DNA from 3 places in the Pseudomonas sp. 86_A genome. Region 2 is predicted to be linked to each of the others. Evidence: predicted binding sites of a transcription regulator. Region 2 holds the regulator's gene; each other region holds the start of a gene.
What was found. Region 2 encodes FliA, which starts transcription of late flagellar genes. Its sites were predicted from a motif close to CTAAAGTTTNNNNNNNNNNNGCCGNTAA; they were not measured.
Positions count from the first base shown of each region.

Region 1: the regulator FliA is predicted to act here: its motif matches at 4,371-4,398, upstream of J5M57_RS23880 (methyl-accepting chemotaxis protein).
Region 3: the regulator FliA is predicted to act here: its motif matches at 6,683-6,710, upstream of J5M57_RS20990 (methyl-accepting chemotaxis protein).

Region 1 covers NZ_JAFGYS010000016.1:211,217-219,072, forward strand. The annotation lists gene J5M57_RS23865 (PepSY domain-containing protein) at 1-88, shown strand, start outside; gene J5M57_RS23870 (response regulator transcription factor) at 92-760, shown strand; gene J5M57_RS23875 (sensor histidine kinase) at 757-2,070, shown strand; gene J5M57_RS23880 (methyl-accepting chemotaxis protein) at 2,183-4,330, opposite strand; gene J5M57_RS23885 (Na+/H+ antiporter NhaC family protein) at 4,780-6,096, shown strand; gene J5M57_RS23890 (methyl-accepting chemotaxis protein) at 6,259-7,856, shown strand, end outside.
Region 2 covers NZ_JAFGYS010000003.1:117,795-125,650, reverse strand. The annotation lists gene J5M57_RS06160 (hypothetical protein) at 1-215, opposite strand, end outside; gene flhA (flagellar biosynthesis protein FlhA) at 849-2,978, shown strand; gene flhF (flagellar biosynthesis protein FlhF) at 2,990-4,330, shown strand; gene fleN (flagellar synthesis regulator FleN) at 4,444-5,274, shown strand; gene fliA (RNA polymerase sigma factor FliA) at 5,271-6,011, shown strand; gene J5M57_RS06135 (chemotaxis response regulator CheY) at 6,179-6,550, shown strand; gene J5M57_RS06130 (protein phosphatase CheZ) at 6,569-7,357, shown strand; gene J5M57_RS06125 (chemotaxis protein CheA) at 7,412-7,856, shown strand, end outside.
Region 3 covers NZ_JAFGYS010000013.1:234,130-241,985, forward strand. The annotation lists gene J5M57_RS20955 (RNA polymerase sigma factor) at 1-17, shown strand, start outside; gene J5M57_RS20960 (LysR family transcriptional regulator) at 171-1,025, opposite strand; gene J5M57_RS20965 (multidrug/biocide efflux PACE transporter) at 1,115-1,552, shown strand; gene J5M57_RS20970 (SDR family oxidoreductase) at 1,719-2,474, opposite strand; gene J5M57_RS20975 (LysR family transcriptional regulator) at 2,594-3,490, shown strand; gene J5M57_RS20980 (inorganic phosphate transporter) at 3,610-5,223, opposite strand; gene J5M57_RS20985 (transporter) at 5,527-6,549, opposite strand; gene J5M57_RS20990 (methyl-accepting chemotaxis protein) at 6,825-7,856, shown strand, end outside.

The sequences.
Region 1 (7,856 bases), on a different contig from region 2:
AGTCGAGTTGCTGACCGTCGAGGGTGTCGCCCGTGAGCTGCACCTGAAGGCCGATACCGGCGAACTCGTGAAAGACAAGGAAGATTGACCGATGCGTTTGCTTCTGGTGGAAGACCACGTGCCGCTGGCCGACGAACTGCTCGCCGGCCTGCAACGCCAAGGCTATGCGGTGGATTGGCTGGCGGACGGCCGCGATGCGGTCTATCAGGGCAGCAGCGAGCCCTATGACCTGATCATCCTCGACCTCGGCCTGCCCGGTGTGCCCGGGCTGGAAGTGCTGGCGCAATGGCGCGCCGGCGGCCTGGCGACCCCGGTACTGATCCTTACCGCCCGCGACTCCTGGGCCGAGCGCATCGAAGGCCTGAAGGCCGGTGCCGACGATTACCTGACCAAACCGTTTCACCCCGAAGAGCTGCACCTGCGCGTGCAGTCGCTGTTGCGCCGCTCCAAGGGCCAGGCCAACCAGCCGACGCTCAAGGCGGCGGGTCTGCATCTGGATGAGGGTCGCCAGTGCGTGATGCGCGACGGCAGCGAGATTCAACTGACCGCCGCCGAATTCCGCCTGCTGCGCTATTTCATGCTGCACCCGGAGCAGATCCTGTCGAAAACCCACCTCGCCGAACACCTCTACGACGGCGAGACCGAGCGTGATTCCAACGTCCTCGAAGTCCACGTCAATCACCTGCGGCGCAAGCTGGGCAAAGCCGTGATCGAAACCCGTCGCGGCCAGGGTTACCTGTTCGGTGGGCAAGCTTCGTGAGGTCGATCCAGCGCCGCTTGAGCCTGGGGTTGATCAGCGTGATGGTGATCGTCGGCCTGGTGCTGGCGCAAACCAGCCTGTGGTTGTTCGAAGTCGGTCTGCAGCGTTACCTCGAAGCCGGCCTGCGCAACGACAGCGAAAGCCTGCTGGTCGCGCTGGTGCGTGGCCCGCAAGGTTTGCAACTGGATGAGCGGCACCTGTCGCCGGCCTATCAGCGACCGTTTTCCGGGCATTACTTCCGCATCGATTTTGCCGACAGCCACTGGCGTTCGCGTTCGCTGTGGGATCAGGATTTGCCGCTGCTCGAACATCCCGGCCTGCACAGCAACCTGCAACTGGGGCCGGACGGTCAGCAGTTGCTGGTATTGCGCTCGGACTATCGACGGCTGGGGCAGTCGATCTCGATCAGCGTTGCTCAGGATTACACCCCGGTGCGCGAGAGCTTCCAGCGCATGCGTCAGATCGGCCTTGGCCTGGGGCTGGCGGGTTTGCTGCTGATTCTGCTGCTGCAACGCATCACCGTGCGCCGCGCCTTGAAGCCGCTGGAACGCGCCCGCGAGCAGATCGCGCAGTTGCAGCAAGGCCAGCGTTCACAACTGGACGATCAGGTGCCGGTGGAGCTGGAGCCGCTGGTGGCGCAGATCAACCATTTGCTCGCCCACACCGAAGACAGCCTCAAGCGTTCACGCAATGCGCTGGGCAATTTGGGCCATGCCTTGAAGACACCGCTGGCGGTGCTGTTGAGCCTGGCGTCGAGCGAAAAACTGGATGGCCATCCCGAGTTGCGCAAGATCCTCAAGGAACAACTGGAACAGGTGCAGCAGCGGCTCAATCGCGAACTGAACCGCGCGCGCCTGTCCGGTGATGCGCTGCCCGGTGCGCTGTTCGACTGTGACGCGGAACTGCCGGGCCTGCTGGCGACGCTGAACATGATCCATGGCGAGCATCTGCAGTTGAGCTACGTCGCGCCGCCGGGGCTGCAATTGCCGTGGGATCGTGAGGACCTGCTGGAGCTGCTCGGCAACCTGCTGGACAACGCCTGCAAATGGGCGGACGCCGAGGTGCGCCTGAGTGTGATCGAGCGCAGCGATGGTTTTGCCTTCAGTGTGGAAGATGACGGCCCGGGGATTCCCGCAGAGCAGCGTGCTCAGGTGTTCAGCCGGGGCACGCGGCTGGATGAACAGACTCACGGGCATGGTTTGGGGCTGGGGATTGTCCGGGATATCGTCGAAACGTGGGGCGGGTTGCTGGTGTTGGGCGAGAGCGAGTGGGGTGGGTTGAAGGTGGTGATCGAGTTGCCACGCCGCTAATCCCTGTAGGAGCTGCCGCAGGCTGCGATCTTTTGACTTGGGATTTTTAAAAAACAAGATCAAAAAAGATCGCAGCCTGCGGCAGCTCCTACAGCGAAATAGCGGGGAGCTGTCAGACCCGGAACTGATCCATCAAACTCTGCTGCTGATTCGCCAGGCTGTTCAGCGACTGGCTCACCCGCGCCGACTCATTGGCCTGCCCGGACAGCGATTCGGTCACGTCACGAATGGTCGCCACGTTGTTGTTGATCTCCTCGGCCACCGCGCTCTGTTCTTCCGCTGCGCTGGCGATCTGCAGGTTCATGTCGCTGATCACCGTTACCGCATCGCCGATCTGGCGAAGTGCGGTCACCGCTTGCCCGACCTGCTCGACACTGCCCTGAGCCTGACGATGGCTGTTGCCCATCGAGCCGACCACGTCCTGGGTACCGGTCTGCAGTTGTTCGATCACCTGACGGGTTTCTTCCACCGACTCCTGGGTACGGCGGGCGAGGTTGCGCACTTCGTCAGCGACCACGGCAAAACCGCGACCGGCTTCACCGGCACGCGCCGCTTCAATCGCGGCATTGAGCGCCAGCAGGTTGGTCTGTTCGGCGATGGCGCGGATGGTTTCCAGCACGGTGCCGATCTTCTCGCTGTTGGCGGCCAGGCCTTCGACCTGGACCATCGCCGCGTTCATGTCGGCGGCGAGGGCGTCGATGCTCGCGGTGGTGCGGTCGATCACGGTCAGGCCCTGACGGGTGGCGCGATCGGCGTCCTTGGCCGCTTCCGCCGCTTGCGCAGCGCTACGGGCGACGTCCTGGGCGGTGGCGCTCATCTCGTGGGACGCGGTGGCGACCTGATCGACCTGACGGTATTGCTGCTCCATGCCGGCGCTGGTCTGGGTGGCGATGGCCGAAGACTGGTCGGCGGTGTTGCGCGCGTCCTGCACCGAGCGTTTCACTTCGGCAATGATCGGCTGCAACTTGTCGAGAAACTTGTTGAACCAACCGGCCAACTGACCCAGTTCATCCTGCTTGTCGTAGGCCAGGCGGCGGGTCAGATCGCCTTCGCCACTGGCAATGTCTTCGAGCATGTTGGCCACGCCGAGGATCGGTCTGGTCACGCTGCGCGCCATCAGCCACACCAGCAGCAGGCCGACCAGGGCTGCGAGCACGCCGAGGCTCAGTTCGATCAGGGTGCCGGAATTATTGCTCGCATCCAGTTGTTGCTTGAGTGCTTCGGCGCGCTCCACCAAAACCTTTTCCGGCACATCGAGCAACACCGCCCACGACGGCCCGCCCGGAATCGGCTGGAACGGCGACAGCACTTTCAACTGGCCGTTGCTGTGCAGGCTGCTGACGCTGCTGCTGGTGCCGAGCTGACGCAGCAGTTCGGCGCCGCTGACGGTGTCCACGGCATCCAGACGCTTGCTCAGTTTGCTGGCATCCGGACTGTAACCGGCGAGCAGGCCGACCGGGCTGATGATGCTCACGGCGGTCTGGCCGTCATAGAGCTTCTTGCTCGCGCCCTGGCTGATCGCCTGCAGGCTGTTGAGGTTGATGTCCACCGACAGCGAGGCGATGACTTTGCCGTTGACCATCAGCGGGAAGACGATGCTGGTCATCAGCACGTTCTGGCCATCGATCACATAAAAGTAGGGTTCGATCACGCACGGTTTGAGCGTGGTGCGCGGGCAGGTGAACCAGGCGTTGGCAGCCTGACCACTGGGGCCGGTGCTGGTGTCGGCCATGTCGCTTTCCGGCAGGGCCATCGAGGTGACTTTGCCCGGGGTTGGCTGCGACCAGTACAGGGCGAAACGGCCCTTGTCGTTGCTGCCCAGTTCAGCTTGACCTGCGAACAGTTCATCCTTGCCATCCAGCGCGTTGGCTTCGAACACCAGCGACAGGCCGAGCAGTTCCGGGTTGGCCTGCAGCGCGGACTTGACCTGACGGGTCATGTCTTCGCGCAGGTCGAAGGCGTCGAGGAAGCGCTTTTCCGCCTGTTCACGCAAAAACAGCACCTGACGCGAGAAGCCGTGGCCATATTGATAGGCGTCCATGAACTGCTGGCGAATGCCGGCGGCCTGCACTTCGCCTTGCGATTCAATCCGCGCCTGGGCCGACTCGGTCAGCATCTCCATGCTCGACGCCTTCACCAGCTCGGAGCTGTGCTCCATGCGGTACAGCGAAAGACCCACCAGCAGGGTCACGATGCCCGCCAGGCAAAGGCCGGCGAGCAGGGTGATTTTCCATTGAATGGAAAGTTGTCTGAGCGACATGGAGACGTCCTTATTCGATAAATATCTGAGACTTTGCACTGTAACGGCCGCGTTTCGGCTTTCTTTATTGTTCAAACGCAATATGACCGATTGCCGCAGCTGAGTGACATTCAGACCCCTGTGGCGAGGGAGCTTGCTCCCGCTGGGGTGCGTAGCGCCCCCAAACCCTGCTAATGCGGTCATTCAGGCATAACGCGTCTACCGGGTTTACGACTGCTGCGCAGCCGAGCGGGAGCAAGCTCCCTCGCCACAGGGATCTCCTGCGCATCACAGGGTTCTCCATTGCCAGTTACATTTCAGTTCAGCCGCTCGCTTTGACACCGCCGCCACTCTGCGGCACAGTGCGCGCCCTTCTAATAAGACCCTCTTTGCAAATCCGCCGGTGCTCCGTGGGCGGACTCATCCTGTCTGGCGGTGATCGTTCATCGCAGTGTTTTTGAGGTAGTGAAATGAATGCAGTGATTGCTGCGGTCGGCGTCATGCTGATCCTCAGCCTGTCCCGTGTGCACGTGGTGATCGCCCTGATCGTCGGTGCGCTGGTCGGCGGCTTGACCGGTGGCCTAGGCATCGACGCCACGCTCAAGGCGTTCAACAGCGGCCTGGGCGGCGGCGCGACCGTGGCCTTGTCCTACGCGTTGCTCGGCGCTTTCGCGGTGGCGATTGCCAAGTCCGGCCTGGCCCATGCTCTGGCCGACAAAGCGCTGGCGATGGTCGACCGGCAACATGCGACCGGCGGTGGCAGCGTCAAATGGCTGCTGATCGGCCTGCTCTGGGTGGTGGCGATTGCCTCGCAGAACATCCTGCCGATCCACATTGCGTTCATTCCGCTGCTGGTGCCGCCACTGTTATACGTGCTGACCAAGCTGCAACTTGACCGCCGGCTGATTGCCTGCGTCATGACGTTCGGCCTGATCACCCCGTACATGTTCCTGCCGGTGGGCTTCGGCAACATCTTCCTCAATGAAATCCTGCTGGCCAACGTTGCGCGCAGTGGGGTCGACATCAGTGGCATCAACGTCACTCACGCCATGGGCATTCCGGCGCTGGGCATGGTGTTCGGCCTGGCGATGGCGTTCATCAGCTACCGCAAAAAGCGTGTCTACGACCTGGCGAAGATCGAGCAGGTCGAGCAGGTGGCGGTGCAGTACAACCCGCTGAGCCTGATGATCGCCGGTGTGGCGATTGCGGCTGCGTTCATTGTGCAATTGCTGCTGGACTCGATGATTATCGGGGCGCTGGTCGGCTTTCTGATCTTCTCGGCGTCCGGCATCGTCAAGTGGCGCGAGACCGATGACCTGTTCACCGAAGGCATGAAAATGATGGCGATGATCGGCTTCATCATGATCGCCGCGTCCGGGTTCGCCGAAGTGATGAAGGCCACCGGGGAAGTGCAGACCCTGGTCGAATCGTCGGCCTCGTGGATCAATCACAGCAAGGGGATCGGCGCGCTGCTGATGTTGTTGGTGGGGCTGCTGGTGACCATGGGCATCGGTTCGTCGTTCTCCACTGTGCCGATTCTCGCGGCGATTTTCGTGCCGCTGTGCGTGCAACTGGGCTTCAGCCCGTTGGCGATCGTCTGCATCGTCGGCACCGCCGGGGCCTTGGGTGACGCCGGCTCGCCGGCCTCGGATTCGACCCTCGGCCCGACCTCCGGTCTGAACATCGACGGCCAGCACCACCATATCTGGGACACCGTGGTGCCGACCTTCCTGCACTACAACCTGCCGTTGCTGGCGTTCGGCTGGGTGGCCGCGATGGTCCTCTGATTAAAAGCTGAAGATCAAAAGATCGCAGCCTTCGGCAGCTCCTACACCAATCTCTGTAGGAGCTGCCGAAGGCTGCGATCTTTTTTTGGGTTCAACTTTTGCTTTCGCGTGCCGTTAACGCCTTTAACCACGCCAATAAAACCAAAAGAGTGAGCCCCCCCAATGCGCTTGAGTCTCAAGGCCAAAGTCCTGTCCCTCGCGGTCCTGCCGGTGTTGCTCTTTGCGCTGGTCATCAGCCTGACCACGCTGTTCATCCTCAAGCAACAGGCGCACACCGAGGTCGAGCAGACCCGCGAACGCCTGCTCGCCGACGCCAAGGCCACCCTGCAAAGCTACGTCGCCGTGGCCATGACTACGATCAAGCCGCTGTACGACGCGGCCACCCCCGGTGACAACGAGGCGCGGGCGCAGGCGATCAAGCTGCTGTCGGGCATCCGCTACGGCAAGGACGGCTACTTCTTCGGCTACGACTCCGAGACCGTGCGCCTGTTCAAGGCCAACGACCCCGAAGGCGTCGGCAAAAGCTTCAAGGACAACCGCGACCCCAACGGCGTCTACGTCAACCGCGGCCTGGTGAGCGTGGCGAAGGACGGCACCCACTATCTGCAATACAGCTCGCCGCTGCCGGGCAACGCCAACGTGCTGGTACCGAAACTCGGCTACACCGAGTACCTGGCGAAGTGGGACATGGCGGTCGGTACATCGGTCAACCTCGACGGCATTGAAGCGCAGGTTGCATTGGTCGAAGCGCAAGTGCAGGAACGCATGCAAGGCGTGATCCTCAGCATCGTCGGCGTGGCGGTGCTGGTGCTGCTGGTCATTGCCGCAGCGGGCATGCTGCTGGCCAATACCATTCTGCGTCCGCTGACTCTGATGAAAGCCAACCTCGACGACATCGCGGCAGGCGAGGGCGACCTGACCCGCCGGCTGAACATCACCAGCCAGGACGAGCTCGGTGAACTGGCCGGCTCGTTCAACCGGTTCGTCGACAAGATTCACGGTCTGGTGCGGCAGATCACCGAGATGACCACACAACTGACCGGCCTGGTGACTCAGGTTTCGGATCAGGCTCAGCGCTCGGATCAGGCGATGGAGCGTCAGCGCCACGAGACCGATCAGGTCGCCACGGCGATCAACGAGATGTCCGCCGCCGCCCAGGAAGTCGCCAAGAGCGCGCAGAACGCCGCGGTTGCCGCGCAGCAGACCGATGAAGAAGGCCAGAGCGCCAAGCGCGTGGTGGCCGGCAGCATCAAACAGATTCATGCGCTGGTGGATGACATTCGCAGCAGCGGCGTGTCCCTCGACAGCCTGCAGCAGGACGTGTCGTCGATTGTCGGCGTGCTCGGGGTGATCCGCTCGATTGCCGAGCAGACCAACCTGCTGGCGCTGAACGCAGCAATTGAAGCGGCACGCGCCGGGGAGGCCGGACGTGGCTTTGCCGTAGTGGCCGATGAAGTGCGGGCGCTGGCCAGTCGTACGCAGATCAGCACCCAGGAAATCCAGGGCATGATCGATCGTTTGCAGGCGGGCACGCAGTCGGCGGTCGAAGCCATGCGCCGTTCCAGCGAGGCGGGCGATGGTACCTCGGCGCAAGCCAATCAGGCCGGCGCGTCGCTGGATGCCATGGCGGAATTGATCGCGACCATCAACTCGATGAACGCGCAGATCGCCAGTGCCGCGGAAGAGCAGACGGCGGTGGCCGAAGAGATCAACCGCAGCGTGCACCAGATCGCAGTGGCGGTGGACAGCGTGGCGGATGA
Region 2 (7,856 bases):
AGTGTTTCGCAGGCGTTGGCCAGCAACTCCTCGTTTTTGAAGTCGGCGGTAACGGCGTACATCCTGCGGGTTCTACGCGGCGGTGGAGTGGAGCCGGGCGTGCAGAGGTAGTGGTCGAGCGCACGGTCGGCGGCATCGTGGAGCTTTTTCGAATCGAGGGATTCGTAGGGGGAGGTGGGGTCGGTTTCGGGCGGGTTTGGCGTTGGTTTGATCATGTGAAGCTCCTAGAGTCGATGGGCCCGCGACCTTTCGCTGCGATACGAAAAGGAGGTGGCAGCTATACGCGGGTCGCAGACCGGGACTCTAGAACCGGCAGACCCGAAGGTCTCCCACGTACAGCCGCCATAAAAAAGCGGGTGTTGTGCGTCCAGAGATCGACGGGCTGCGAGACCCGATCGCTGATTCGTCAGCGACCTATCCACAGTAGAGCCCGCCCCCAAGGCGCACAAGCCGGCGGATTCTGGCGTAGCTGTAGGCAATGGCGCAAGGATGTGTAGCCTTGGAGGCGTGTCTGAAGGTGTCTTTTAAACGCCGGAGTTTAAAAGACGATTTGCGCTGACTGCACTGGCCCCTTCGCGAGCGGGCTCGCACCCACATTTGGATTGCATTTCAATCTGACATTTGCAATGCATTTCCCTGTAGGCCTTCGCCTGCTCGCGATAGCGGTCTGTGTGGTTTGATTGTATTGACTGGAAAATCCTCATCGCGAGCAGGCGAAGGCCTACATTGGTCGCGTTCACCTTCCTCTCTATTTCATTCCCCGGCAAAAGTTGGAAGGCTTCTTGCAGTAGCCGCCGTGCGCCTGCTTTGGGCGTCAAAAGTTTGCTTTAAAGGAACGGGGAAAACCGGTGGATCGCTCTCAGTTAATCAACAGCGCACGCTCGAACATTGCCGACCTCAGTCGAGGCAATCTGGGCGTGCCGTTGTTGCTGCTGGTCATGCTGGCGATGATGATGCTGCCAGTGCCGCCGTTCCTGCTGGACGTGTTCTTCACCTTCAACATCGCCCTGTCGATTGTCGTGCTGCTGGTCTGCGTGTACGCGCTGCGACCGCTGGATTTTGCGGTGTTCCCGACCATTCTGCTGGTGGCGACGCTGCTGCGGCTGGCGTTGAACGTGGCCTCGACGCGGGTGGTGATGCTCCACGGTCAGGACGGCCACGCCGCCGCCGGTAAGGTGATCCAGGCCTTTGGTGAGGTGGTGATCGGCGGTAACTACGTGGTCGGTATCGTGGTCTTCGCGATTCTGATGATCATCAACTTCGTCGTGGTGACCAAGGGTGCCGGGCGGATTTCCGAGGTGAGCGCGCGTTTCACCCTCGATGCGATGCCCGGCAAACAAATGGCGATCGACGCCGACCTCAACGCCGGCCTGATCGACCAGAACCAGGCGAAGCTGCGCCGCCAGGAAGTGGCCCAGGAAGCCGAGTTCTACGGTTCGATGGATGGTGCCAGCAAGTTCGTCCGTGGTGACGCCATCGCTGGCCTGCTGATTCTGTTCATCAACCTCATCGGCGGCATGGCCGTCGGTATCTTCCAGCACAACATGTCGTTCGCCGACGCTGGCAAGGTGTACGCCTTGCTGACCATCGGTGACGGTTTGGTGGCGCAATTGCCATCACTGTTGTTATCGACAGCGGCCGCGATCATGGTGACCCGTGCTTCCGGTTCGGAAGACATGGGCAAACAGATCAATCGGCAGATGTTCGCTTCGCCCAAAGCCTTGGCGGTGGCGGCCGGTCTGATGGCGGTCATGGGCCTGGTGCCGGGCATGCCGCACTTCTCGTTCCTGAGCATGGCTGCGCTGGCGGCCGGTGGCGCTTACCTGTTCTGGAAAAAGCAGAACGTCGCCAAGGTCCAGGCGCTGCAAGAAGTTCAGCGTCAGCAGGAACTGCTGCCGTCGCCGGCCCGCGCCATGGAAACCAAGGAGCTGGGCTGGGATGACGTGACCCCGATCGACATGATTGGCCTCGAGGTCGGCTATCGCCTGATCCCGCTGGTGGATCGCAATCAGGGTGGGCAATTGCTGGCGCGGATCAAGGGCGTGCGCAAGAAGCTTTCGCAGGATCTGGGCTTTCTGATGCCGACCGTGCACATCCGCGACAACCTCGATCTGGCGCCGAGCGCCTATCGCCTGACCCTGATGGGCGTGATCCTCGCCGAAGCCGAGATCTACCCGGACCGCGAACTGGCGATCAACCCGGGACAGGTCTACGGCTCGCTCAACGGCATTACCGCCAAAGATCCGGCTTTCGGTCTGGAAGCGGTGTGGATCGAAGTCAGCCAGCGTGCGCAGGCGCAGTCGCTCGGTTACACCGTGGTCGACGCCAGTACCGTGGTCGCGACCCACTTGAACCAGATTCTGTACAAGCACTCCAGTGAGCTGATCGGCCACGAAGAAGTGCAGCAACTCATGCAATTGTTGGCCAAAAGCTCGCCGAAACTGGCTGAAGAGCTGGTGCCGGGTGTGGTCTCGCTGTCGCAGTTGCTCAAAGTGCTGCAGGCGCTGCTGGCCGAACACGTGCCGGTGCGCGATATCCGCAGCATTGCCGAAGCGATCGCCAACAACGCCGCCAAGAGTCAAGATACCGCCGCGTTGGTGGCCGCCGTACGCGTCGGCGTATCCCGCGCCATCGTCCAAAGCATTGTAGGCACTGACTCCGAGCTGCCTGTGATCACCTTGGAACCAAGGTTGGAACAAATATTGCTCAATAGTCTGCAGAAGGCAGGACAAGGCTCGGAAGAGGGCGTTCTGCTGGAGCCAAGCATGGCCGAGAAGCTGCAGCGTTCGCTCATCGAAGCGGCGCAGCGTCAGGAAATGCAAGGTCAGCCGGTGATCCTGTTGGTAGCAGGCCCGATCCGCGCGATGCTCTCGCGCTTTGGCCGCCTCGCCGTCCCAGGGCTGCACGTGCTGGCCTACCAGGAAATACCGGACAACAAGCAAGTGACCATCGTTGCGACAGTAGGGCCCAACGGCTGAGGTAGTGGTTTATGCAAGTTAAGCGTTTCTTTGCCGCCGATATGCGTCAGGCCATGAAGCTGGTTCGTGATGAGCTGGGCGCTGATGCCGCCATCATTGGCAACCGCCGCATTGCCGGCGGTGTCGAGTTGACGGCGGCACTGGATTACAAATTGTCGGCGCTGGCGCCACGGGTACCGAACATGGAACTCGAAGATGAGCTGCGCAAGACCCAGTCGCGCATCGTCACCGCCCAGGCCGAGCTGAGCCTGCGTGGCGAAGCCGATGGCAATAGCAATCGCCAGATCTTCGCCGGGCTGCCGTTGACGGCCGGCCTGCCGCTGACCGCTGCCGAGCCGCTGAGCGAACCGACTTACGCCGCCCCGGCGCGTCCGGCCCCGGCACCTGCACAGGCGTCCGGCGGTGTCGATCCGCGTGCACTGGACTCGATGCGTTTCGAACTCAACAGCCTGCGCGAGCTGATGGAAGTGCAACTCGGCACCCTGGCCTGGAATCAACTGCAGGGCAGTCGTCCGGCGCAAGCCAACCTGTATCGCCGTCTGCAACGTATCGGCCTGTCCGGCCCGTTGTCGCGCGACCTGCTGGCGATGATCACTGACATCGAAGAACCGCGTCAGGCCTGGCGCATGCTGCTCGCGCACCTGGCGCGGATGATTTCCGTACCGGAAGTCGAGCCGCTGGAAGAGGGCGGTATCATTGCCATGGTCGGCCCGGCCGGCATGGGCAAGACCACCACCCTGGCCAAGCTCGCCGCGCGCTACGTGCTCAAGTACGGCGCGCAGAATGTCGCGCTGGTCAGCATGGACAGCTTCCGCATCGGCGCGCAGGAACAACTCAAGACCCTGGGGCGGATTCTCAATGTGCCGGTGACCCACGTTGATCCGGGCCAGTCGCTGGTGCAGGCGCTGGATCCGTTGCTGCGCAAACGCGTGGTGCTGATCGATACCGCCGGCCTGCAGGCCAGCGATCCGGCACTGCGCATGCAGCTGGAAAGCCTGGCCGGGCGTGGCATCCGTTCAAAAAATTATCTGGTTCTGGCAACCACCAGCCAGAAACAGGTTCTAACCGCCGCTTATCACAGTTATAAGCGTTGCGGGCTTGCCGGCTGCATCCTGACTAAACTGGATGAGACGGCCAGCCTTGGCGAAGTGTTGAGCCTGGCGATCAGTCATGAATTGCCGGTCGCGTACCTGACCGATGGCCCACGGATTCCGGATGATCTGCATCTGCCGCGGCGTCATCAACTGGTCAGCCGCGCCGTCAGCGTGCAAATGCAGGAAGAACCCAGCGAAGAAGCCATGGCTGACATGTTCGCTGATATCTACCACAGCCCGACCAAGCAGGTTGGCTGAGGTAATGAACAGTTTTTGTACCTACATCGATGGTCTGCCATGCATTGTTCCGGTTGAGAACGCGCAGCCAGTAATGTGGCCTCCGTCTATGCAAGACAAGGTAAAGAAATAACATGGGCAGCATGCATCCCGTACAGGTGATCGCGGTGACCGGCGGCAAAGGTGGCGTCGGCAAGACTAACGTGTCAGTGAACTTGTCTCTGGCGCTGGCAGAGCTTGGCCGTCGGGTCATGCTGCTGGACGCCGACCTGGGGCTGGCGAACGTTGACGTTCTGCTGGGACTGACCCCCAAACGTACACTGGCCGACGTGATCGAAGGCCGCTGCGAGCTGCGCGACGTGCTGTTGCAGGGTCCCGGCGGGATCCGCATCGTGCCGGCCGCGTCCGGCACGCAAAGCATGGTTCATCTGAGCCCGGCGCAACACGCCGGTCTGATTCAGGCCTTCAGCGACATCGGCGACAACCTCGATGTGCTGGTGATTGATACCGCTGCGGGTATTGGTGACTCGGTAGTCAGTTTCGTTCGCGCAGCGCAGGAAGTGTTGCTGGTGGTCTGCGACGAGCCGACCTCGATCACCGACGCCTACGCGCTGATCAAACTGCTCAACCGCGACTATGGCATGAACCGCTTCCGCGTCCTCGCCAACATGGCGCAGAGCCCGCAGGAAGGGCGCAACCTGTTCGCCAAGTTGACCAAGGTCACGGATCGTTTCCTCGACGTCGCCTTACAATACGTCGGCGCGGTGCCGTACGACGAAAGCGTGCGCAAGGCAGTGCAGAAGCAGCGAGCGGTCTATGAAGCCTTCCCGCGTTCCAAGTGCGCGCTGGCGTTCAAGGCGATCGCGCAGAAGGTCGATACCTGGCCGCTGCCTGCCAACCCGCGCGGTCACCTGGAGTTTTTCGTCGAGCGCCTCGTGCAGCAAACAGCAGGGCCTGTGTTATGACCGCGAGCGGTATGAACTACTACAAGAAGTCGGCACGTGACGCGCAGTACGAGTTGATCGAGCGTTACGCGCCACTGGTCAAGCGCATTGCCTATCACTTGCTGGCGCGCTTGCCGGCGAGTGTGCAGGTCGAGGATCTGATTCAGGCCGGGATGATCGGTCTGCTTGAAGTTTCGACCAAATATGACGCCAGCAAGGGCGCCAGTTTCGAAACGTACGCGGGCATTCGAATCCGCGGCGCGATGCTCGACGAAGTGCGCAAAGGGGATTGGGCACCACGCTCGGTTCACCGCAACACCCGTATGGTCAGCGACGCAATTCGCTCAATTGAAGCTAAAACCGGCCGTGATGCTAAAGATCACGAAGTTGCGGCCGAACTCCAATTGAGTCTCGACGATTACTACGGGATTTTGAATGACACGCTGGGCAGCCGGCTGTTCAGTTTCGACGACCTGTTGCAGGACGGCGAACACGAAGGGCTGCACGAGGATGGCGCCAGTGCTCATCTTGAGCCGTCACGCGATCTGGAAGATGAACGCTTCCAGGCAGCGCTGGCGGACGCGATTGCCAATTTGCCGGAGCGTGAGCGACTGGTGTTGGCGCTGTACTACGACGAAGAGCTGAACCTCAAGGAAATCGGTGAAGTCCTTGGCGTCAGTGAATCGCGGGTCAGCCAGTTACACAGCCAGTGCGCGGCCCGCTTGCGGGGGCGTTTGGGGGAGTGGCGAGCGCGCTGAAGGCAGTGTGGGGACACTGCGAACGAGGCTGGTGCGGTGATGAACGGCACCGGTCTTGCTCTGTTGTGCTCCAGACAGTCATCGAGTGCTTTGCCGGATTGATTGAAATGGCGCGTCCAGGTGCTGGGCGCGTTTAAGACTGCTTGGAGGTCGAATTGGACAAGAACATGAAAATCCTCATCGTTGATGACTTCTCAACGATGCGGCGGATCATCAAGAACCTGCTGCGTGATCTGGGGTTCACCAACACCGTCGAGGCCGACGATGGCACCACTGCCATTCCGGTGCTCAACAGCGGAAGCATCGACTTTCTGGTAACGGACTGGAACATGCCGGGCATGACCGGTATCGACCTGCTGCGCCACGTGCGTGCCGATGAAAAACTCAAGCACCTGCCGGTGCTGATGGTGACGGCAGAAGCCAAGCGCGAGCAGATCATCGAAGCGGCCCAGGCCGGTGTAAACGGCTACGTGGTCAAACCTTTCACGGCTCAGGCGCTGAAAGAAAAAATCGAGAAGATTTTCGAACGCATCGGCTGATGAACGCGCGGGGGAGCTATGGAGCATAAAGAATCTTCACAGGGCGATTTCGAATCGACCCTGAAAAAACACGCGGTCGAACTGGTCGAGAGCCTTGAAAAAGGCAGGTTCGGCGACGCTGTGCAACTGATCCATGAGCTCAATCAGACCCGTGACCGCGGCCTGTATCAGGAAGTGGGCAAGCTCACACGCGAACTGCACAGTGCGATCGTCAACTTCCAGATCGATCCGCACATGCCGCAGGCCGAGGAAGTGTCGCAAATCACCGACGCCACCGAACGCCTGGGCTATGTGGTCAAGCTGACCGAAGCCGCGGCCAACCGCACCATGGATCTGGTGGAAAGCGCTACCCCGGTGGTCAATGGCCTGGCTGAAGAAGCCCAGGCCCTGAGCACCGATTGGGGCCGTTTCATGCGCCGTGAGGTCGGGGCTGAAGAGTTCCGCGAACTGGCGCGCCGGGTCGACGGTTTTCTGTCGCGCAGCAGCACGGACAACCGTGCGGTGTCGAGCAACCTCAACGACATCCTGCTGGCTCAGGATTACCAGGACCTGACCGGTCAGGTGATCAAGCGTGTGACCCAACTGGTCACCGAAGTCGAAAGCAATTTGCTCAAACTCGTGCTCATGGCCAGTCAGGTCGACCGCTTTGCGGGCATCGAACATGACCGCGCCGCGATGCTTGCAGAAAAAGATCCACAAAAACATCTCTCGCAGGGTGAAGGTCCGCAGATTCATGCCGATAAACGAGAAGACGTTGTGTCCGGTCAGGACGATGTGGACGATTTGTTATCCAGCCTCGGATTCTAGAGTTTTGGAATTTTAGGTTTTTTGGGTTTTTAGACCTGTAGGAGCACCCCATTAATGAGCTTCGGCGCCGATGAAGAGATCCTTCAGGATTTCCTGGTTGAGGCCGGCGAGATTCTTGAGCAACTGTCCGAACAACTGGTCGAGCTGGAAAGCCGCCCGGATGACGCAGATCTGCTCAACGCAATTTTTCGCGGTTTCCACACTGTAAAAGGGGGCGCCGGCTTCCTTCAGCTCAACGAGCTGGTGGAGTGCTGTCACATCGCCGAAAACGTGTTCGACATCCTGCGCAAGGGTGAGCGTCGCGTTGATGCAGAACTGATGGACGTGGTGCTTGAAGCACTGGACGCGGTGAACGGCATGTTCAGCGAAGTCCGTGAACGTGCCCCGATCACGGCTGCGACTCCGGAACTGCTGGCCGCGCTGGCGCGTCTGGCCGAGCCGCAATCGGCCGATGAAGCCCCGGCTTCGCCGGTGGCCGAGATGATCGAAGAACTGGTCG
Region 3 (7,856 bases), on a different contig from region 2:
TGAGCGAACTGGATTGATCCGCGATCTTCATTGGCAGCGCCGGCCTCAAATCATCAGGCTTGCTGCCGGTGATCGAAGCGGCTTGAAGATCAAAAGATCGCAGCCTTCGGCAGCTCCTACAAAAGAATGCATTCCAATGCAGGCGCTGCCGAAGGCTGCGATCTTTTGATCTATTCCAGCATCTTGCTCAATAGCCAGCTCCCCGCCGGCCCCGGCGGGTAAATCCGCGACCACAACGCATCGACATACACCGGCCGCGGCCAGCCGCGCACCGTCAGTTCCACCAGCGAGCCATTACCGAAGCGCCCGACCAGCCAGCGCGGCAGCGCCGCCCAGCCGAAACCCATTTCCGCCATTTCCATCAGCATCAGGTAGCTCGGCGCCGACCACACCCGGCCTTTCGCCCGGCTGTCATAGGGATTGACGATGGTCGCCAGACGCAACTCGCGATGCTGCTCCAGCACTGGCGAGTCGACACGTTCGACACCGGCCAGCACGTGATCACGTTTGACGAACAAAGCGATGTCGGTGTGCTCGGCGACCGTCGAGGTCACCAGATCCGGCGGGTAGCTGTCCTGCATTTCGGCGAATGCCAGATGTGCACGACCACGCTGGACCAGTTCGATCAGGTCGTCGCACTCGGCGATCAGGCATTCCAGTTCCAGATCGGGATAACGCTGCTCGAAGTCGACCAGTGCCGCTTCGAAGCGCGCCGACTGGTAAGTGTCGGAAATCGCCACGGTCAGCTTCGGTTCGACGCCTTGGGTCAGTTGCCGGGCGGTCATTTCCAGACGGTTGGTGGCCGCCAGGATCGCCTCGGCCCGTTGCAGCATCACATGGCCGGCCGGGGTCAGCGTGGGCTTGCGGCTGCTGCGGTCGAACAGGATCAGGTCCAGGTCGATTTCCAGACTCGCCACCGCGGCGCTGATGGTTGACTGACTACGCCCTAACTTGCGCGCTGCCGCCGAGAACGAACCTTGCGTGGCCGCTTGGACAAACGCCAGCAGCACTTCCTGCGAAGCCATGAACTATCGCCTTGATCGATGGTTATTGGTTATGAAGTATCGGTATCCGGGTGGATCATGGCAACTCTCTTCACTCAAGGAGTCAGGCCATGACGGCTAACAAATCCATTGTTGAACGCATTTGCCAGGCCATCGGTTTCGAGCTGCTGGCGATTCTGATCTGCACCCCGTTGCTGGCGTGGATCATGGACAAACCGCTGTTGGACATGGGCGCCGTGACCGTGCTGATCGCGCTGTTGGCGCTGGCGTGGAACGTGCTGTTCAACGGCTTTTTCGATCGCATGCTCAAGCGCCTGAACGTCGCGCACAACGCCAGGACGCGGGTGGTCCACGCGCTGCTGTTTGAAGGCGGGTTGATTGTGATGGGCGTGCCGCTGATTGCCTGGTGGCTGTCGGTCAGCCTGTGGCAGGCGTTCTTGCTGGACATCGGCGTGCTGCTGTTCTTCCTGCCGTACACCTATGTGTATCACTGGGGGTATGACGTGGTGCGGGAGCGCCTCGTGACCCGCCGGGTCTGTGCGGAATAAGCACAACCTGTGGCGAGGGAGCTTGCTCCCGCTGGGGAGCGAAGCGCCCCCAAAACCACAGCACGCGGACTTTAAGGAAGATTGCATACTCAGGTTTTGCGACGGCTGCGCCGCCGAGCGGGAGCAAGCTCCCTCGCCACAGTGATTTCGGCTTCAAGATGAAAAGTCAGAGAAACATCCCACCCGACGCCTCGACCCGCTGGCCATTGATCCACTGCGCCCCCGGCGCCAGCAACATCGACAGCGCACCGCCAATGTCATCCGGCTGTCCGGCACGGCCCAGTGCGGTGTTGCTGGCGACCATCGCGTTCAGTGCCGCGTTGTCGCGCACCGCACCGCCGCCAAAATCGGTCTCGATGGCGCCCGGTGCGAGAATGTTCACGCCGATCTGCCGCGCGCCCAGCTCCTTGGCCTGATACCGGGTCAGCACTTCCATCGCACCTTTCATCGCCGCGTAGGCGGCATAACCCGGCAGGCTGAAGCGGGTCAGGCCGCTGGAAATGTTGATGATGCGCCCGCCATCGTTGATCAGCGGCAGCAGTTGCTGGGTCAGGAAGAACGGCCCTTTGAGCTGGATGTTCATCAGCAGGTCGAACTGCTCTGGCGTGGTCTCGGCAAACAGTGCGTGCAGACCGATCCCGGCGTTGTTGATCAGGAAGTCGAAGCGCGGACGCTCAAGTTGCTGCAGCGCGTGTTCAACCCGCGTGGCGAAATCGGCGAAGCTGTCAATGCGGCCGACGTCCAGTTGCAGCATCAGCGCTTTGGCGCCGCGTTGTTCCAGTTCAGCCACCAATGCCTGCGCTTCATCGGCGCGGCTGTTGTAGGTGCCAATGATGTCCACGCCCTCGGCGGCGAGGTGCAGGGCGGCGTTCTTGCCCAGGCCACGGCTGGCGCCGGTGATCAATGCGATTTTGCGGCTCATGTGAAGTCCTCGATTGCGGTGAGTGGTGATGAGCCAAGTTTATTTATCCGCCATGGGGTGATAAACAGAGTGAAACCGGAATCACTGGTCGGTCGGTTCGAACAATCAAGGGTGAGGTCATGAACAAACTGGAACTGCTGCGCACTTTCGTCCGGGTCAGCGAACTGTCGAGTTTCACCCTCGCCGGCGAGAGCCTGGGACTGCCGCGCTCGACGGTGTCCGAGCATGTGCAGGCGCTGGAAACCCTGCTCGGCACGCGTCTGCTGCAACGCACCACGCGCAAGGTGCAGGCGACCCAAGACGGCCTGGTGCTGTACGAACGCAGCAAGGATCTGCTGTCGCACATGGACGAGATCGAGGGCTTGTTCCGCCAGGATCCGGCGTCGCTGACCGGGCGGATTCGCGTCGACATGCCGAACATTCTCTCGCGGCGCCTGATCATGCCGCTGCTGCCGGAGTTCATGGCGCGCCATCCGAATCTTGAGCTGGAGATCAGCAGCACCGACCGCCGCGTCGATCTGCTCAGCGAGGGCTTCGATTGCGTGGTGCGCGTTGGCGCGCAGCCGGACCAGTCGGTGGTGGCGCGGCACCTCGGTGACTTCCCGATGATCAACTGCGCCAGCCCCGCGTACCTTGAACGCTATGGCGTGCCGCAGACCCTGGAGGATCTGGCGCAGCACCGCCTGGTGCATTACGTCGGCGTGCTGGGCTCGCGCTCGGAAGGGTTTGTGTATGAACAGGACGGACAGGTGCGGCGCCTGCCGATGGCCGGCAGCGTCACGGTCAACAGCACCGATGCTTACGAGTCGGCGTGCCTCGGCGGCTTCGGCCTGATCCAGGTACCGCGCACTGGCATGCAGCCGCACCTGGCCAATGGTGAACTGGTGACAGTGCTGCCGCAATTCACCGCGCCGGCGATGGGGATTTCTATCCTGTATGCCCGGCAACGGCACTTGCCGCTGCGGGTACGGGTGTTCATGGACTGGCTGGGGGAGGTGATTCGCTCGACGCTCTAACCAACACCACAAATCCAAATGTAGGAGCTGCCGAAGGCTGCGATCTTTTGATTTTGCTTCTATAAAAACAAGATCAAAAGATCGCAGCGTGCCGCAGCTCCTACAGGGGATTTGTGGGGTCAGAAGATCTGGGTGAACAGCCAATACAAGCTACCCGACAGCAGAATCGCCGCCGGCAAGGTCAGCACCCACGCCATCAGCAGATTGCGGATGGTCTTCATCTGCAAGCCGCCGCCATTGGCGACCATGGTCCCGGCCACGCCCGAGGACAACACGTGAGTGGTCGACACCGGCAAACCGAACATGTCCGCCGCGCCGATGGTCAGCATCGCCACGGTTTCCGCCGAGGCGCCCTGGGCGTAGGTCAGGTGGGTCTTGCCGATCTTCTCGCCGACCGTCACCACGATTCGTTTCCAGCCGACCATGGTCCCCAGCCCGAGGGCGATGGCCACGGCGATCTTCACCCACAGTGGAATGAAGCGCGTGGCGTTGTCGATCTGCTGCTTGAACAGTTGCAGTTTGTCAGTGGTGTCGGCGTCGAAATTGCCGACCTTGTTCTTGTCCATCAGGCGAATGCTTTCGCTGGCCAGGTACATGTCGTTACGCACGTTGCCCATCGCTTCGGCCGGGACTTTCGACAGCGAGCCATAGCCCTTGACCTCTTGGCCAATGTGCCCGGTAAGGGCGGCGAGGGCGGGGATCAGTTGCGGCGTGGCTTGTTTGCTGCGCACGTAATCCGACAGCACCGGACGCGGATCGGCCGGGGCCGGCAGCGGGGTATTTTTCACCAGCGCTTGCTGGGTGACCTCGGCCACGGCGGCAAACTGCAACGCCTGATCGGCGGGCATGGTGCGGTTCAACGCGTAGGCCATGGGCAAGGTGCCGACCAGAATCAACATGATCAGGCCCATGCCTTTCTGTCCGTCGTTGGAGCCGTGGGCGAAGGACACGCCGGTGCAGGTGGCGATCAACAGACCGCGAATCCACCACGGTGGCGGGTTGTTGCCTTCCGGTGCCTTGTACAGCGCGCGATTTTTCACGAAGGCGCGCATGGCCAGCAGCAACAGCGCCGCGCAGCCAAAACCCACCAGCGGCGACAGCAGCAGGGCGTAACCGATCTTGGTCGCCTGCGCCCAATCCACGCCACTGGTGCCATCGCGCCCGTGCATCAAGGCATTGGCTACGCCGACGCCGATGATCGAACCGATCAAGGTGTGCGACGACGAAGCCGGCAGGCCCAGCCACCAGGTGCCGAGGTTCCACAGGATCGCCGCGATCAGCAGGGCGAAGATCATCGCGAACCCGGCGGACGAACCGACCTGCAGAATCAGCTCCACCGGCAGCAAGGCGATAATGCCGAACGCCACCGCACCGCTGGACAGCAGCACCCCGAGGAAATTGAAGAAACCCGACCAGACCACCGCCACATTCGGCGGCAGCGAGTGGGTGTAGATCACCGTCGCGACCGCGTTGGCGGTGTCGTGGAAACCGTTGACGAACTCAAAGCCCAGCGCAATCAGCAGCGCCACGCCGAGCAGCAGAAATGGCGTCCAGGTGGTGACGGTGGTGCCCAGTTCGTGCATGTCGTGCATCAGGCTGTAGGCAGTGAACAGCATGCCCATCGCGAGCACCGCGAAAAAGATCACGTAGGTGAACGGGCCGGTTTTCTTGTCGAGGGCTGGCCTGCCACTGGGGGCGGACGCCTGGCGGGCGGTCAGGGAGGGAGTAGCCATGTGCGGACAATCCTGAGCGAGGGAAGGAGTGTCGGTCATGATCGTTGCTAAATATTACAGAGAGACTGCGGCAGGTCAGTGTTTGCGGTATTAGTCTGACCATTGATCTAAAGCCGAGAGATTCCCCCTATGGCGAGGGAGCTTGCTCCCGCTGGGGTGCGCAGCGCCCCCGAAACCCCATTCACATGACTGTATCAGTGAGACCGCGTTGATTGATATACGACTGCTGCGCAGCCGAGCGGGAGCAAGCTCCCTCGCCACAGGGGACGGTGTCACCCCGCCGCAGGCTGCGATCTTTTGCTCTTAATAATCGCCACGTTTGCGAAACGCCCAGCGCCCGGCAATCACGGTAAACGTCGCCACCAGCGCCACCAATATCCAGAACCCCTCCGGATCCGTCGCCAGCGGCACGCCGCCGACGTTCATGCCGAAGAAACCGGCGATGATGTTGATCGGCAGCGCCAGCACCGTGACCACGGTCAGGGTGAACAGCGTGCGGTTGCTCTGTTCGTTGAGGTTGGCGGCGATCTCTTCCTGAAGCAGTTTGATTCGTTCGCCGAGGGCGGTGAGGTCGTTGATGATCAGCGCGAACTCCTCGGTGGACTTGCGCAGCTCCTTGACGTCCTCCTTCTGCAGCCACGGCGGCGGACGGTTGAGCAGGCGCAGCAGCGAACCCGGCTCCAGCGCCAACAGCCGTTGCAGGCGCACCAGCACCCGGCGGTTGGCGCCGAGTTCGGCGCGGTTGGTCGACAGGCGCGATGAGAGCAGTTCGTCCTCGACCTGGTCGACGCTCATGCTGGTCTTGCGCACGATCTGCGTCAGCACTTCGCCTTGATCGCGCAGCAGGTGCACCAGCAGTTCCGACGGCGAGCGAAAGCATTCGCCGGCCTTCACCGACGAGCGCAGTTTGTCCACCGAGTGCAGCGGTTGCAGGCGCGCACTGACGATCAGTTTGCTGCGCACGCAGACCCACAGCGTCGACACGTCCGAGGAGACCATGCTGCTGAGGTTGAACACCACGTCGTTGACCACTGCGAGCAACGCCGAATCGACGTGTTCGATGCGTGTCGAGCGCGAGCCTTCGTGCAGCGCTTCGAAAAATTCTTCGGGCAATTGCAGATGGCTTTTCATCCAGCGCTCGCACGCGGCGTGGGCCAGGTTCAGGTGCAGCCAGAGGAATTCATCACTGTCGCTGTCGTCTTGCAGGCAGCGCAGGGCGGTTGCCGAATCGATTTCCCGGCCACGCTCACCCGGGCGGAAACGGAAGCCGTAAAGCAAACCGAACAAGTCTGGGTCGCGATGACTGATATCGAGGCTGTGGTTCATGGAGGCTCGCTGCGAGGAGGGCGTCTGGCGCGGAGTTTCAGATTCACCTGAGCCGCATCATCGCAATGTCACATGACGTTTGTGTGACAGCAAAATGACGTCAAATCAGTGACTTGCCGGCGGTCGGATTTTCTTCAAGAAGTGCTCTGGAACGCCGATCACGCTTAGGTTACGTTGCGCGCGCTTGGCCATGAGCCAAGGCTCGCCGACACGGATGTCCGGCAAAATCCCACGCCTTATCGGGCGTGCCTCATCCCTGTCCTGAGTATCTTGCGATGCTGCAAAAATCCCTGAGAGCGCAAATTCTCGCCCTGCTGAGCGGCAGCCTGCTGGCGATGCTGTTGATCGCGCTGGCCTGCTTTCATTTCCTGTCCAACGGCGTGCAGAACTACAGCCAGTTGATCGCCGGCCCGTTGCACACCTCGCAACTGATCGACGAGGCCAACCTGCAATTCAAGGTGCAGGTGCAGGAATGGAAAAACGTCCTGCTGCGCGGCAAGCAACCGGCGGACCTGGCCAAATACTGGAGCCAGTTCGAAGACCGTCAGCGCGATGTACAGAATATTCTCGGCGAACTGGCCGGCCAGAAAGGCCTGGAGCCGGCGCTGAAATCCCGCATCGAACGCCTGCGAGATGAGCACCGACAGCTCGGCGCTGCGTACCAGAAAGGTCGCGACGCCTACGTCGCGGCGGGTGCCGATCCAGCGGCTGGCGACAGCGCCGTCAAAGGTGTGGACCGCGCCACCAGCGATCAGATGAGCGAACTGGTGGCCGAGCTGCGCAAGCAGGGCACCGAACAGTCGGCGCAGATCAGCGCCAGTGCCGACAGCACCGTGTTGCTGGGGATTCTGGTGATGCTCGGTTCCGGTCTTTTGATCGGCCTGTTGAGCCTGTGGCTGGTCAACCGCAACCTGATCGATCCGATCCGCAAGCTGATCGATTACGTCACCCAGTTGAGCCGCGGGCGCCTCGCCGAACGCGTCGCCAACGACCGTCAGGACGAGCTGGGCAACCTTGCCGCGGCCGCCAATACCCTGCGTGATTTCCTCGCCGAAACCTTCACCCACCTGCAACGCAGTGCCAGTGATCTGGACAATGCCAGCGGTGAGTTGAACGCGATCGCCACGACCATGGCCGGTGGCACCAACGAGCAGTTCAACCGCACCGATCAGGTGGCGACGGCGATGAACGAAATGTCCGCCACTGCACAGGAAGTCGCCCGGCATGCGGCGGACGCGGCGCGGGCGGCCGACGATGCCGACCAGTCCGCCCAGCAGGGTGAAAAGGTCATGCAGGGCACCATCCAC